DNA from 2 places in the Bradyrhizobium ontarionense genome. Region 2 is predicted to be linked to the other one. Evidence: riboswitches for the same ligand, from Rfam matches in the RefSeq annotation. Region 2 holds a riboswitch; the other holds the start of a gene.
What was found. Region 2 has a riboswitch for S-adenosylmethionine ahead of metX (homoserine O-acetyltransferase MetX). Riboswitches for the same ligand answer to the same signal wherever they lie in the genome.
Positions count from the first base shown of each region.

Region 1 (6,000 bases), 400 kb from region 2:
TCAATATCTGATCCGCGCGCGCTTGCGGCGCGCCGCCCGGCGCCTCAGCGAAGAGGATACGTCCGTCACCGATATCGCCTACGACATAGGCTTTGCCGATCTGTCGAATTTCACCCGCACCTTCACGCGCGCCGCCGGCGTGTCGCCACTAAAATTTCGCAGGGCGTCGCGGGGCGAACGCAAGATTCTCCAAGAACGATTGAGCCGCCATTGATTGGATGATCCCAGCGCACGCGGCAGCCGCGTGCGAAGCATGGGAGATCATCGATGTACGATCATATCGGCCTCAAGGTCGGCAATCTCGACGCCAGCGTCCGCTTCTATACGGCCGCACTGGCGCCGCTTGGGCATATCCTCTGCTCCAAGGACGAGACCTCGGCAGGCATCGGCCCGAAGGGCGAACCGGCGCTGTGGCTCTATCTCGACAAGGGCGCGACCAACGGCACCGCGCATGTCGCGTTCCGCGCGGGCGACCACGCCGCCGTCGCCGGATTCCACAGCGAGGGGCTGAAGGCCGGCGGCAGCGACAATGGCGGCGCCGGGCCACGCACCGATTACAGCCCGACCTACTACGCCGCGTTCCTGATCGACCCCGACGGCAACAACATCGAAGCCGTATGCCCGTGAGATCAGCGCCATGGCATCCATTCAGAAGGACATCCCGATCGCAGCCTCGGCGGCCGCGGTGTGGGACGCCGTGCGCGATTTCGGCGCGGTTCATACCAGGCTGGCACCCGGCTTCGTTGTCGACACCAGGCTCGACGGCGACGTCCGCATCGTCAGCTTCGCCAACGGCAGCATCGTGCGCGAGCATCTGGTCGACAGCAACGATGAACGCCGGCGCCTCGTCTACGCCATCAAGAATGAGCGCATCACCCAGCACAGCGCGTCGATGCAGATCGTCCCGGACGGCGAGGCGCGCTGCCGAGTGATCTGGATCACCGACGTGCTGCCGCACGAGATCGCGCCCTATATCGAGCAGCAGATGGAGCTCGGCGCGCGCACGATGCAGGACACGTTGGGCAGGCTGCGCGCGTAGCGGCTCAGCCGATGCGAGGCGGCGGCTGCGAACCAGAGCTGCGGCCGGCCGCCAGCACGGCCCGGCGCAGCTGCAGTGCGGCCGGCTTCGGACCCCAACGGGTGAGCATGACGCTGGTCAGCGTCAGCACGCCCAGCAGGACCATAGAGGCCGCCGCCAGCATGAAGAAATCCGACTCGGTTGCGGCATGGCGCAACAGGTAGCTGCCACCCACGGCAATGAAGATGAGCCGCACTGTCTGCGCCAGCACCGGCCCGATCACCCTGGCCGCACCCTGCGAGGAAAAATACATCGAGATCGCGAGCCCGATGAACGCATACATCGGGGCTGCGACCTGCAGATAGTGCCGGCCGGCGCCGCGCGCGCTCTCGTCCTGGGTGAAGATGTCGACCCACACTTGCGGGAAGATCGCAATCAAGGTCGACAGCGCGCCCACGGAGGCAAAGGAGACGAGCCCCGCGGTCCAGGCGATCTGGCGGGCGCGCGCCGCTTTGTCAGCTCCGATCGCCATCCCGACCATCGGCACCGAGGCCATACCGATGGAGAACGCAACGGTCGTCATCATGAACTCGAGCCGCGCGCCGATGCCGTAACCGGCGAGCACGGCCGTGCCGAAGCTCGCAAGCATGTGCGTGAAGATCGCGATCGACAGCACCGATTGCAGCGGCGAGAAGCAGGCGATGGCACCGACCTTGAGAATGTCGGCGAACATCGCACGGCTGATCTTCAGTCCACGCAGCTTCGGCCTGACACCGGCGCGGCCGGAGAACAGGTACCAGCCCATCACCGAGATGCTGACGCAGAAGGCCAGCAGCGCGCCGGCCGCGACGCCGCGCATGCCAAATCCCAGACCCAGGCTCAGCGTCCCACCGAGCACGATCTGCAGCAGCGCCGAGTTCAGGATCAGGAACGACGGCAGCTTCATGTTGCCGGTACCGCGCAGGATGCCGGCCATCGAGTTCATCAGCCAGGGCAGGATGGCCCCGCCGAAGAAGATCTGCACATAGGCGACCGCGTGGCTCAGCACCGCGCCGCGGCCGCCGAGCGTTTCCAGCAGACGCGGCCCGAACACGAGCATGCCGATCATGAAGCTCGCGCCGAACACGAGCGAGATCAGCAGCGCATGCGAGGCGAGCGTCGAGGCCCGCTCGGTGTCGCCAGCGCCAAGCGCTCGCGCGATCGCGGAGGCGACGCCGCCGCCCATGGCGCCACCGGACATCGTCATGGTGAGGATCACCAGCGGGAACACCAGCGCCATCGCCGCCAGGGCCTCGATGCCGAGCCGGCCGATATAGGAGGTCTCGGCGATGACGACGCAGGTGCCAGCCGAGTTCGCGATGATGTTCGGCCAGGCCAGCGACAACAGCGTGCGCAGGATCGGTCCATCGACGAGCGCATTCCGCACCGGCTTCGCAACGTGCGGCAACGATCGCCCTTCGTCGACCGGACTATCGGCCAAGCCGATCTCGGACATGTTCACTCCCCGCCGGGCCGCGCTCGTCGTCGCAGCCGTTTATCGTTCAATCGCCTGATCGTCCGAGCCTTTCCTAGCACACTGCCGGAGCGCGCCCCGTGCGGCCTGCGCATTGGGGGTGCGCTTGGCGCGCGCAGCCGGGCTAGAGGCGGAAATGCTTGGAGAGCTTGAGGCCCTGGGCCTGGTAGTTGGAGCCGATGCGGCTGCCATACATCGCGTTCGGTCGCGCCAGCATCTTCTCATAGACGAGCCGGCCGACGATCTGGCCGTGCTCGAGGATGAACGGCACCTCGCGCGAGCGCACCTCCAGCACGGCGCGCGACCCCTGCCCGCCGGCGCCGGCGTAACCGAAACCGGGATCGAAGAAGCCGGCGTAGTGGACGCGGAATTCGCCGACCAGGGGATCGAACGGCACCATCTCCGCGGCGTAGTCCGGCGGCACCTGCACGGCTTCCTTCGAGGCCAGGATGTAGAACTCGCCGGGATCGAGAATCAGGCTGCCGTCGGAACGCGCCTTGATCGGCTCCCAGAACTCCTCGATCGGATAGCCGGCGCGACGATCGATATCGACGACACCGGTGTGGCGCTTGGCGCGGTAGCCGACGTAGCCGTTGGCATTGGCGCCGGACAGATCGACCGACAGCGCGACGCCGCCGGCGAGATCGGCGTCGTCGCGATCGACCAGCCGCTCGGCCTGATGCAGCGCGTTCAGCTCGTCCTCTGACAGCACCGCGTCGCGATAGCGGAAGCGGACTTGCGACAGGCGCGAGCCCTCGCGCAACAAGACCGGAAACGTCTTGGGGCTGATCTCCGCATAGAGCGGGCCGTGATAGCCGGCGCCGATCATGTCGAAGCGGCGGGTGCCGTCGGCGATCACGCGCGTGAACACGTCGAGCCGTCCGGTCGAGCTCTTCGGGTTCGCCGCCGCCACGATGTCCTTCGGCAGCGCCAGGCTCTCCAGCAGCGGCACGATGTAGACGCAGTTGGTCTCCAGCACCGCGCCGTCGGCGAGCGAGAACTCGTGCAGCTTCAATTCGTCGATGCGCTCGGCGACCGTCGATCCCGGCCCGGGGAGAAAGCTCGCGCGCACGCGGTAGGCGACGTCGCCGAGCCGCAGATCCAGGCTCGCGGGCTGGATCTGACTCTCGACGAAATCATAGGCGGGGATGATCAGACCGGCCTCCGCCATCGCCACGATCATGCGGTCGGGCAGGATGCCATGGGCGTCGGGGCTAAGCGAAAACGGCAAGACCTGATCCTTTGCAGGCGCCGGAACGGCGGCTGATCAGCCTATATAGGGTCTTTTTACCGGTTATCCGATGGCAGGCTTGACGGAAAGGCCGGTTGCGACTAAGAGCACGACTTATCCCGTGGTGATTTGAGCCGGCCGGCTTGCAGCCACGTTAAATAAGTCGCTAAACAGGCCGGGGACGATTGTGATCCCGGCCGTGAGGAGTTGTCCCAGGCCGGTTTTTTTGTGCCTACGTTTCTGAACGTGGTCACGATGGAGGTCACATGTCGAAGTCCCCCGCGAAGTCGCCGGCGTCGCTGAGCCACTATCGCCCCGAAACCCGCCTGGTGCATTCCGGCACGCTGCGTTCCGAATTCGGCGAGACCGCCGAAGCGCTCTACCTCACCCAAGGCTTCGTCTACGCCACCGCCGAGGAATGCGAGGCCCGCTTCAAGGGCGAGGATCCCGGCTTCATCTATTCGCGCTTCTCCAACCCGACGACGGCGATGTTCGAGCGCCGCATGATCGAGCTCGAAGGCGCTGAGGCCTGCCGCTCGGCCGCGACCGGCATGGCCGCCGTCACCACCGCGATCCTCGCACCCTTGCGCGCCGGCGATCACGTCGTCGCGGCGAAGGCGCTGTTCGGCTCGTGTCGCTACGTCGTCGAGGACCTGTTGCCGCGCTATGGCATCGAGTCGACGCTGATCGACGGGCTCGATCTCGACCAGTGGCAGAAGGCCGTCAGGCCGAACACCAAATCGTTCTTCCTGGAGAGCCCGACCAACCCGACCCTCGACGTGCTCGACATTCCCGCCATCGCCGAGATCGCGCATGCCCATGGCGCGCGGCTGATCGTCGACAACGTGTTCGCCACCCCGATCTGGCAGAGCCCGCTCGCGCTCGGCGCCGACGTCGTGGTGTATTCCGCGACCAAGCATATCGACGGCCAGGGCCGCTGCCTCGGCGGCGTGATCCTGTCGTCGGAAGCCTTCATCGCCGAGCACATCCACAACTTCATGCGCCAGACCGGCCCGTCGATCTCGCCGTTCAACGCCTGGGTCTTGCTCAAGGGACTCGAGACCTTGGCGGTGCGCGTGCGCGCGCAGACCGAGACGGCGGGCAAGGTGGCGGACTTCCTCGCTCAGCATCCGAAGATCTCGCGGCTGATCTATCCCGGGCGCGAGGACCATCCGCAGGCCGCGACCGTGCGCAAGCAGATGCGCGCCGGCTCGACCCTGGTCGGCTTCGAGGTGAAGGGCGGCAAGGCCGGCGCGTTCCGCACGCTCAACGGCCTGAAGCTCGCGCGCATCTCCAACAATCTCGGCGACGCCAAGACGCTGGTGACCCATCCCGCGACGACCACGCATCAGCGGCTGGCGCCGGAAGCGCGCGCCGAGCTCGGCATCAGCGAGGGTTTCATCCGCTTCTCCGCAGGCCTCGAGCATGCGGATGATCTGATCGCGGATCTCGACGCTGCCCTGAGGGCAGCGTAGCGAATAGGGAGTAGTTGATCTCATCCCTATTCGCTGCTCGCCACTCGCTGCACACCTCGTCGATCGAGATCCCGGGTTCGCTCGCGCTGCGAGCGCCCCGGGATGACGCCTTCGGCGTCACATCGGCCGGAAGGTCAGCAGGTCCGCCGGCGCGTTGATGCCGAGCTTGATCTGGCCGACGGAGCGAATGATGTCGTCGCCGAGCAGCTGGGCGAAGCAGGCATAGCCCCAGTCGCTCATGTGCAGCCCATCCGCGATGACGAACTCGTTCATCGGAATCTCCTGGCGCTCGTGCCAGTCGCGCATCACCTCGAAGCGCGGGAAGATGCCGGCGTGATGCAGCTCGGCGACGCGGCTGAGCAGCTTGTTCATGCGGCTGGCGTTCTCCGGCCGCTCGTTGACCCGCGGCGAATACTGCAGGTCGACCAGCACGACGTCGGACGCCGCGGCCTGAATCTTGGCGACGCCGTCGTCGACCAGCTTGGCCGTCTCAGACGGATCGAGATCGCGCAGCACGGCGTTGGTGCCGACCTGCCAGATCACCAGATCGGGATGACGGTCGATCACCGACGTCTCCAGCCGCTTCATCATCTCCGGCGCATCCTCGCCGCCGACGCCGGCATTGATGACGCTGATATCGGCCATCGGATATTGCCGGCGCAGCTGCGCAGCGAGCCGGTTCGGATAGGTGTAGTCCGGCGCGCTCGCGCCATAGCCCTGCGTGGAGGACGAGCCGAACGCGACGATCACGACCGGCAGGCCC
Region 1 is NZ_CP088156.1:6,189,540-6,195,539, reverse strand. Features, by position in the region: gene LQG66_RS27195 (helix-turn-helix transcriptional regulator) at 1-214, shown strand, start outside; gene LQG66_RS27190 (VOC family protein) at 268-627, shown strand; gene LQG66_RS27185 (SRPBCC family protein) at 638-1,039, shown strand; gene LQG66_RS27180 (MATE family efflux transporter) at 1,044-2,513, opposite strand; gene LQG66_RS27175 (2'-deoxycytidine 5'-triphosphate deaminase) at 2,656-3,762, opposite strand; SAM riboswitch at 3,874-3,953, shown strand; gene LQG66_RS27170 (O-succinylhomoserine sulfhydrylase) at 4,029-5,237, shown strand; gene LQG66_RS27165 (SGNH/GDSL hydrolase family protein) at 5,355-6,000, opposite strand, start outside.
Region 1: it holds a riboswitch for S-adenosylmethionine, as region 2 does, so the genes downstream of both, LQG66_RS27170 (O-succinylhomoserine sulfhydrylase) here and metX (homoserine O-acetyltransferase MetX) in region 2, are expected to answer to the same signal.

Region 2 (6,000 bases):
CCGGGTGTTCCGGCTCGTACCTGTGGTACCTGCCGCCTGCATTTTTTCTGCAGGCGGGCCATGGGTGCGGCCAGCATCCGGCCTTCCCTGCGCCTCTTCGTTGTCTGGAGGCGAGACCTGCAGCAAAGCTCGGGCGCAAATGCGCCGCGGGAATGCGTAGTGACGCCATCAGCTGTTTGAGATGTGAAGCGGACACTTGAGCAAGTATGACTTGCGCAATGAAGTCGCCCAGCACTCCCGTGTCGTCCCGGCGAACGCCGGGACCCATACCGCGGAATCGATCGGTGAGGCGCAACTGCCAGTCGTCGTCTCAGCGCGGCCGGTGGTTATGGTCCCGGCGTTCGCCGGGACGACAGCGGAGAATGACGCGTCCTCCGTGGTCGACAATGCCGCTACCGAACGACGCCCGCCCCCTACCGCCCCTTTTCCGCGCGGCTCAGCAGGAACACGCCCTGCTCGCCGAACATGTTCCAGAACCACCAGGGCATGGCGACGCGCAGCGGGCGGGCGTAGGCATCGAGCGCGACGGCGCGCTCCATCTTGACGCCGATCTCGTCGCACAGCTGCACGAAATCCTTGATGGTGCAGAAATGGATGTTGGGCGTGTCGTACCAGGTGAAGGGCAGGTTGTCGGTGCGCGGCATGTGGCCGCCGACCAGGAGCTGCAGCCGCAGCCGCCAGAAGCCGAAATTCGGGAAGGTGACGATGGCGCGGCGGCCGATGCGCAGCAGATTCTCCAGCACCGTCTTGGGACGGCGCGTCGCCTGCAGCGTCTGCGACAGGATCACGTAGTCGAAGGCATCGTCGGGATAGTCGACCAGATCCGTGTCGGCGTCGCCCTGCACCACCGCGAGCCCCTTGGCGACGCAATGGTTGACGCCCTCACGCGACAGCTCGATGCCGCGCCCATCGATGCCGCGGCTCTCCAGCAGTTGCAGCAGATCGCCATCGCCGCAGCCGATGTCGAGCACCTTGGAGCCGCGCTCGACCATGCCGGCGACCAGGAGATGATCGGGACGATAGGCCAGCACCTCGCCGCCGGAAAAGCCGTTCAGCGGCAGAACGCCTTGCTGCATGTTCATGGCTCAGCCTCCCCTCACCGCGGCAAGGCCGCGCGCCTTGCCGGCGGAGTCGAGGAAGGCGCTGGCAATCTCGAAGAACTCGGGCACGTCGAGCAGGAACGCGTCGTGGCCCCTGTCGGTCTCGATCTCCGCGAACGACACCCGCGCGCTGGAGGCGTTGAGCGCATGCACCAGCGCCCGCGACTCCGAGGTCGGGAACAGCCAGTCGCTGGTGAAGGACACCACGCAGAAGCGGGTCTTGATGCCGCGGAACGCCGCTGCCAGCACGCCGTCGTGGTCGCCGGCGATGTCGAAATAGTCCATCGCCCGCGTCAGATAGAGATAGGAGTTGGCGTCGAAGCGCTCGACGAAGGACGAGCCCTGGTAGCGCAGATAGCTCTCGACCTGGAAGTCGGCATCGAACGAGAACGTCGGCAACTCGCGGTCCTGCATGCGGCGGCCGAACTTGCGATGCAGCGCCGCGTCGGACAAATAAGTGATGTGCGCGGCCATCCGCGCCACCGCGAGCCCGCGATGCGGATGGATGCCCTTGTCGGCGTAGCCGCCATGATCCCAGTCGGGATCGGCCATGACAGCCTGGCGGCCGAGCTCGTGGAACGCGATGTTCTGCGCCGAGTGGCGCGTGGCGCAGGCGATCGCGAGCGTCGCGAACACGCGGGCAGGATAGGCCACCGTCCATTGCAGCGCCTGCATGCCGCCCATCGAGCCGCCGACCACGGCGAACAGCGTATCGATGCCGAGATGATCGATCAGCATCGCCTGCGCGCGCACCATGTCGGGAATGGTGATGATCGGAAAATCCAGTCCCCACACCTTGCCGGTGGCCGGGTTCAGCGAGGCCGGCCCGGTCGAACCCATGCAGCCGCCGATCACGTTGGAGCAGATGATGAAATAGCGGCTGGGATCGAGCGGGCGGCCGGGGCCGACCAGCGTCTCCCACCAGCCCGGCTTGCCGGTGACGGGATGGCGGTTGGCGACGTGCTGATCGCCGGTCAGCGCGTGGCAGATCAGGACCGCGTTCGACTTGTCGGCGTTGAGCTCGCCATAGGTCTGGTAGGCGATCTGGAACGGCGCGAGGTCGACGCCGCAATCGAGATGCAGCGGCCTGGCGGCATCGAACTGCGCGACGAGCGAGCTCGGATGATCGACCTCGTGCGAGCGCTCCTCCGAGCGTGTCTCCAAGCGTGCTTCCAACGGTTCCTGGGGCGCGACCGTGCGCAGCGCGGATGTGGATTTCGGCGTCAGGCCTGTCATGTCTCTCACCCCGGCCATCCGGCAAGGGCTCCCGAACCACGTGACATATCAGGCCATGAAAAACCCGGCCCGAACTGGGGTTCGGCCGGGATCGATAACGTCCCCGGCCTGTTTAGCGAATTCTTTAACGTGGCTGCAAGCCGGCCGGCTCAAATGACCACGGAACGGCCAGAAACTAGTCCCGCGGGCGCTCCTCGTCAAGGCAAGCTGGGGTTGACCGCCGACCGGGCATTCCGCGGCTGCAGCGGCGCCAAGCCCTGGGCACCACGAGGTAAACTTGCTGTTGCGCAGGTCTCCCGCTTCAGACAGAACGACGCTGTTCCGTGCGGCCGCGCGCCGTTTTGCGGGACCAGCAAAGAGTTGCACTCCGATGTCGAACCCGCCGCCTGCCCCGCCCTCGCTCGCCGAATTGCGCAAGGAGATCGACGCGATCGATGAACAGGTCCATCAGTTGCTGATGCAGCGGGCCGACATCATCGACCGGCTGATCAAGGTCAAGAAGACCCAGGAGGTCGGCTCGGCGTTCCGGCCGGCGCGCGAGGCCGACATGATGCGGCGCCTGGTGCAGCGCCATCGCGGCATCCTGCCGCTCGACACCGTCGAGGGCATCTGGCGCGTCATCGTCTCGACGTTCACATACGTCCAGGCGCCGTTCTCGGTTCACGCGGATGTGTCCGTCGGCGAGTCCGCGATGCGCGATTCCGCCCGGTTCCATTTCGGTTTCGTGGTGCCTTACGTCGCGCATTTCAGCGCGCAGGCCGCGGTCGAAGCCGTGGCGCGCTCGAAAGGCGATCTGGCGCTGGTGTCGGCGACCTCGGGCCATGGGCCATGGTGGATCACGCTCGAGCCGGCGGGCGCGCCGAAGATCATCGCGCGGATGCCCTTCATCGAGCGCGCCGATCATCCGGCGGCGTTGCCGGTGTTCGCGGTGTCGCGCGTGGCCGACGATGCGTTGGTGCTGGAGGTCGAGACCTGGAGCATCCGCGTATCCGGCTGGAATGCGCAAGTGTCCCGCGCGCTGTCGCCGCTCGCCGACGTCGTCGCGGTCCCTGATACCGCCTTCGACAGCGCCGCACTGCTGGTGTCGATCGAGGCACCTTCGAACCTCGAAAAAATCAAGGCTGCCCTGATCGCGGCGGGCGCCTCGGTACGCTCGACGGCCCTCGTCGGCGGCCATGCAAAACGCTATACGGTTCCCAGCTGAGGCGCCTCGCGCCCGTCCCGAGAGACTTTCCGGAGTTGATGATGTCCCGCCCCGTGCCGAATCCCGGCATCCTCGATATTGCGCCCTACACGCCCGGCAAGAGCCCGAAGCCGGAGCCGGGCCGCAAGGTGTTCAAGCTGTCGGCCAATGAGACCCCGTTCGGTCCCTCGCCCAAGGCGATCGAGGCGTTCAAGAGCACGGCCACGCATCTGGAGGATTATCCCGAAGGCACCTCGCGGGTGCTGCGCGAAGCGATCGGCCGTAGCTTTGGCCTCGATCCCGACCGCATCGTCTGCGGCGCCGGCTCCGACGAGATCCTCAATCTGCTGGCGCACACTTTTCTCGGCCAGGGCGACGAGGCGATCTCGACCACGCACGGGTTCCTGGTCTATCCGATCGCGACCATGGGCTGCGGCGCCAAGAGCGTCATCGCGTCCGAGAAAGAGTATCGCACCGACGTCGATGCGATCCTGGCCGCGGTGACGCCGCGCACCAAGCTGGTCTGGCTGGCCAACCCGAACAACCCGACCGGCACCTACATCCCGTTCGACGAGGTCAAGCGGCTGCGCGCCGGCCTGCCCTCGCATGTCGTGCTGGTGCTCGACGCGGCTTATGCGGACTACGTCTCACGTAACGATTACGAGTTCGGGATCGAGCTGGTCGCGACCACCGAGAACACGGTCGTCACGCATACGTTTTCCAAGATCCACGGATTGGCCGCACTACGCGTCGGCTGGATGTTCGGCCCGGCCCACATCGTCGATGCCATCAACCGCATCCGCGGACCGTTCAACGTCTCGACCCCGGCGATGCTCGCCGCGGTGGCTGCGATCGAAGACACTGCGCATCAGCAGATGTCGAAGACGCACACGGAGACGTGGCGAAGCTGGCTGACCGAGGAGATCGGCAAGCTCGGGCTGAAGGTGACGCCGAGCGTCACCAACTTCATCCTGATCCACTTCCCGACGGACAAAGGCCGGACTGCGGTCGAGGCCGACGAGTTCCTGACGCGGCGCGGCCTCGTGCTGCGCGCCCTCGCCAACTACAAGCTGCCGCACGCCCTGCGCATGACAATCGGCACCGAGGAAGCCAATCGACTCGTGGTCGATGCTCTCAGCGACTTCATGGGGCCGAAGTGACCGGCTCTGGGCGGTTCGAACGCGTCGCGCTGATCGGCTTCGGCCTGATCGGCGGCTCGATCGCGCGCGCGGCACGGCTGCAGGGCGTGGCCGGCGAGATCGTCACCACGGCGCGCTCGGAGACGACGCGCGCGCGCGTCGCCGAGCTCGGCATCGTCGATCGCGTCGTCGAAAGCAATGCGGACGCGGTGAAGGATGCCGATCTCGTCATCCTCTGCATTCCCGTCGGCGTCTGCGGTCCCGTCGCGGAGGAGATCGCTCCGCATCTGAAGCCCGGCGCCATCGTCTCCGATGTCGGTTCGGTGAAGGGCGCCATCGTGCGCGACATGGCGCCCCACCTGCCCGCAAACGTTCACTTCGTCCCTGCGCATCCGGTGGCCGGCACCGAGAATTCGGGTCCCGATTCCGGCTTCGCCGAGCTGTTCATCAACCGCTGGTGCATTCTCACGCCGCCGGAAGGCGTTGACGCTGATGCGGTGGAGCGGCTGCGCGCGTTCTGGACCGCGCTCGGCGCCAAGGTCGAGATCATGACGCCGGATCATCACGACCGCGTGCTCGCGATCACCAGCCATCTGCCGCATCTGATCGCCTACACCATCGTCGGCACCGCCGATGAGCTTGCGCAGGTGACGGAGTCCGAGGTGATCAAGTTCTCCGCCGGCGGCTTTCGCGATTTCACCCGCATCGCCGCCTCCGACCCGACGATGTGGCGCGACGTGTTCCTGAGCAACAAGGATGCGGTGCTCGACATGCTTGGCACCTTCACCGAGGATCTGTCGAAGCTGACGCGGGCGATCCGCCGCGGCGACGGCCAGGCGCTGTTCGATCACTTCACGCGCACACGCGCGATCCGCCGCGGCATCGTCGAGATCGGCCAGGATTCCGCGGCGCCCGATTTCGGCAGGCCGCTGCCGCAGTTGAAGAAGCCGTGACGGCTTCGTCGATCAGAACAATGGGGGGACCCGCGCGACCTTGAACGGACCGACCACGACGGCACCGTCGGAAAAGCGCAACGGGAAGGTTCGCGCCTTGCGACCCTCGAGGACGGCTTCCTTGCCGAGCGCGTTGATGCCGAGCGCGACGCCGACATTGGCGTTCTGCTTGACGACCTTGCCAAGCCCGGGAATGGCACGGTCCAGCGCGCCGAACAGATTGTTGACGTCCTGCGATTTCACGCCGGGCGCCACGCGATCCAGCGTCCCCTGCGGCACGCCGTTTTCGAGCATCTTGTCGAGGCCGAGCGCGGGGATGACCTTTTCGATGCCGGCCACCGTCATCTGCACCTCGCCGTCGATCCCGCCATTGGCCGTCAGCGTCAGCG
Region 2 is NZ_CP088156.1:6,594,226-6,600,225, reverse strand. Features, by position in the region: gene metW (methionine biosynthesis protein MetW) at 414-1,082, opposite strand; gene metX (homoserine O-acetyltransferase MetX) at 1,086-2,345, opposite strand; SAM riboswitch at 2,428-2,507, opposite strand; gene LQG66_RS29100 (chorismate mutase) at 2,707-3,540, shown strand; gene hisC (histidinol-phosphate transaminase) at 3,582-4,679, shown strand; gene LQG66_RS29090 (prephenate/arogenate dehydrogenase family protein) at 4,676-5,611, shown strand; gene LQG66_RS29085 (DUF2125 domain-containing protein) at 5,624-6,000, opposite strand, start outside.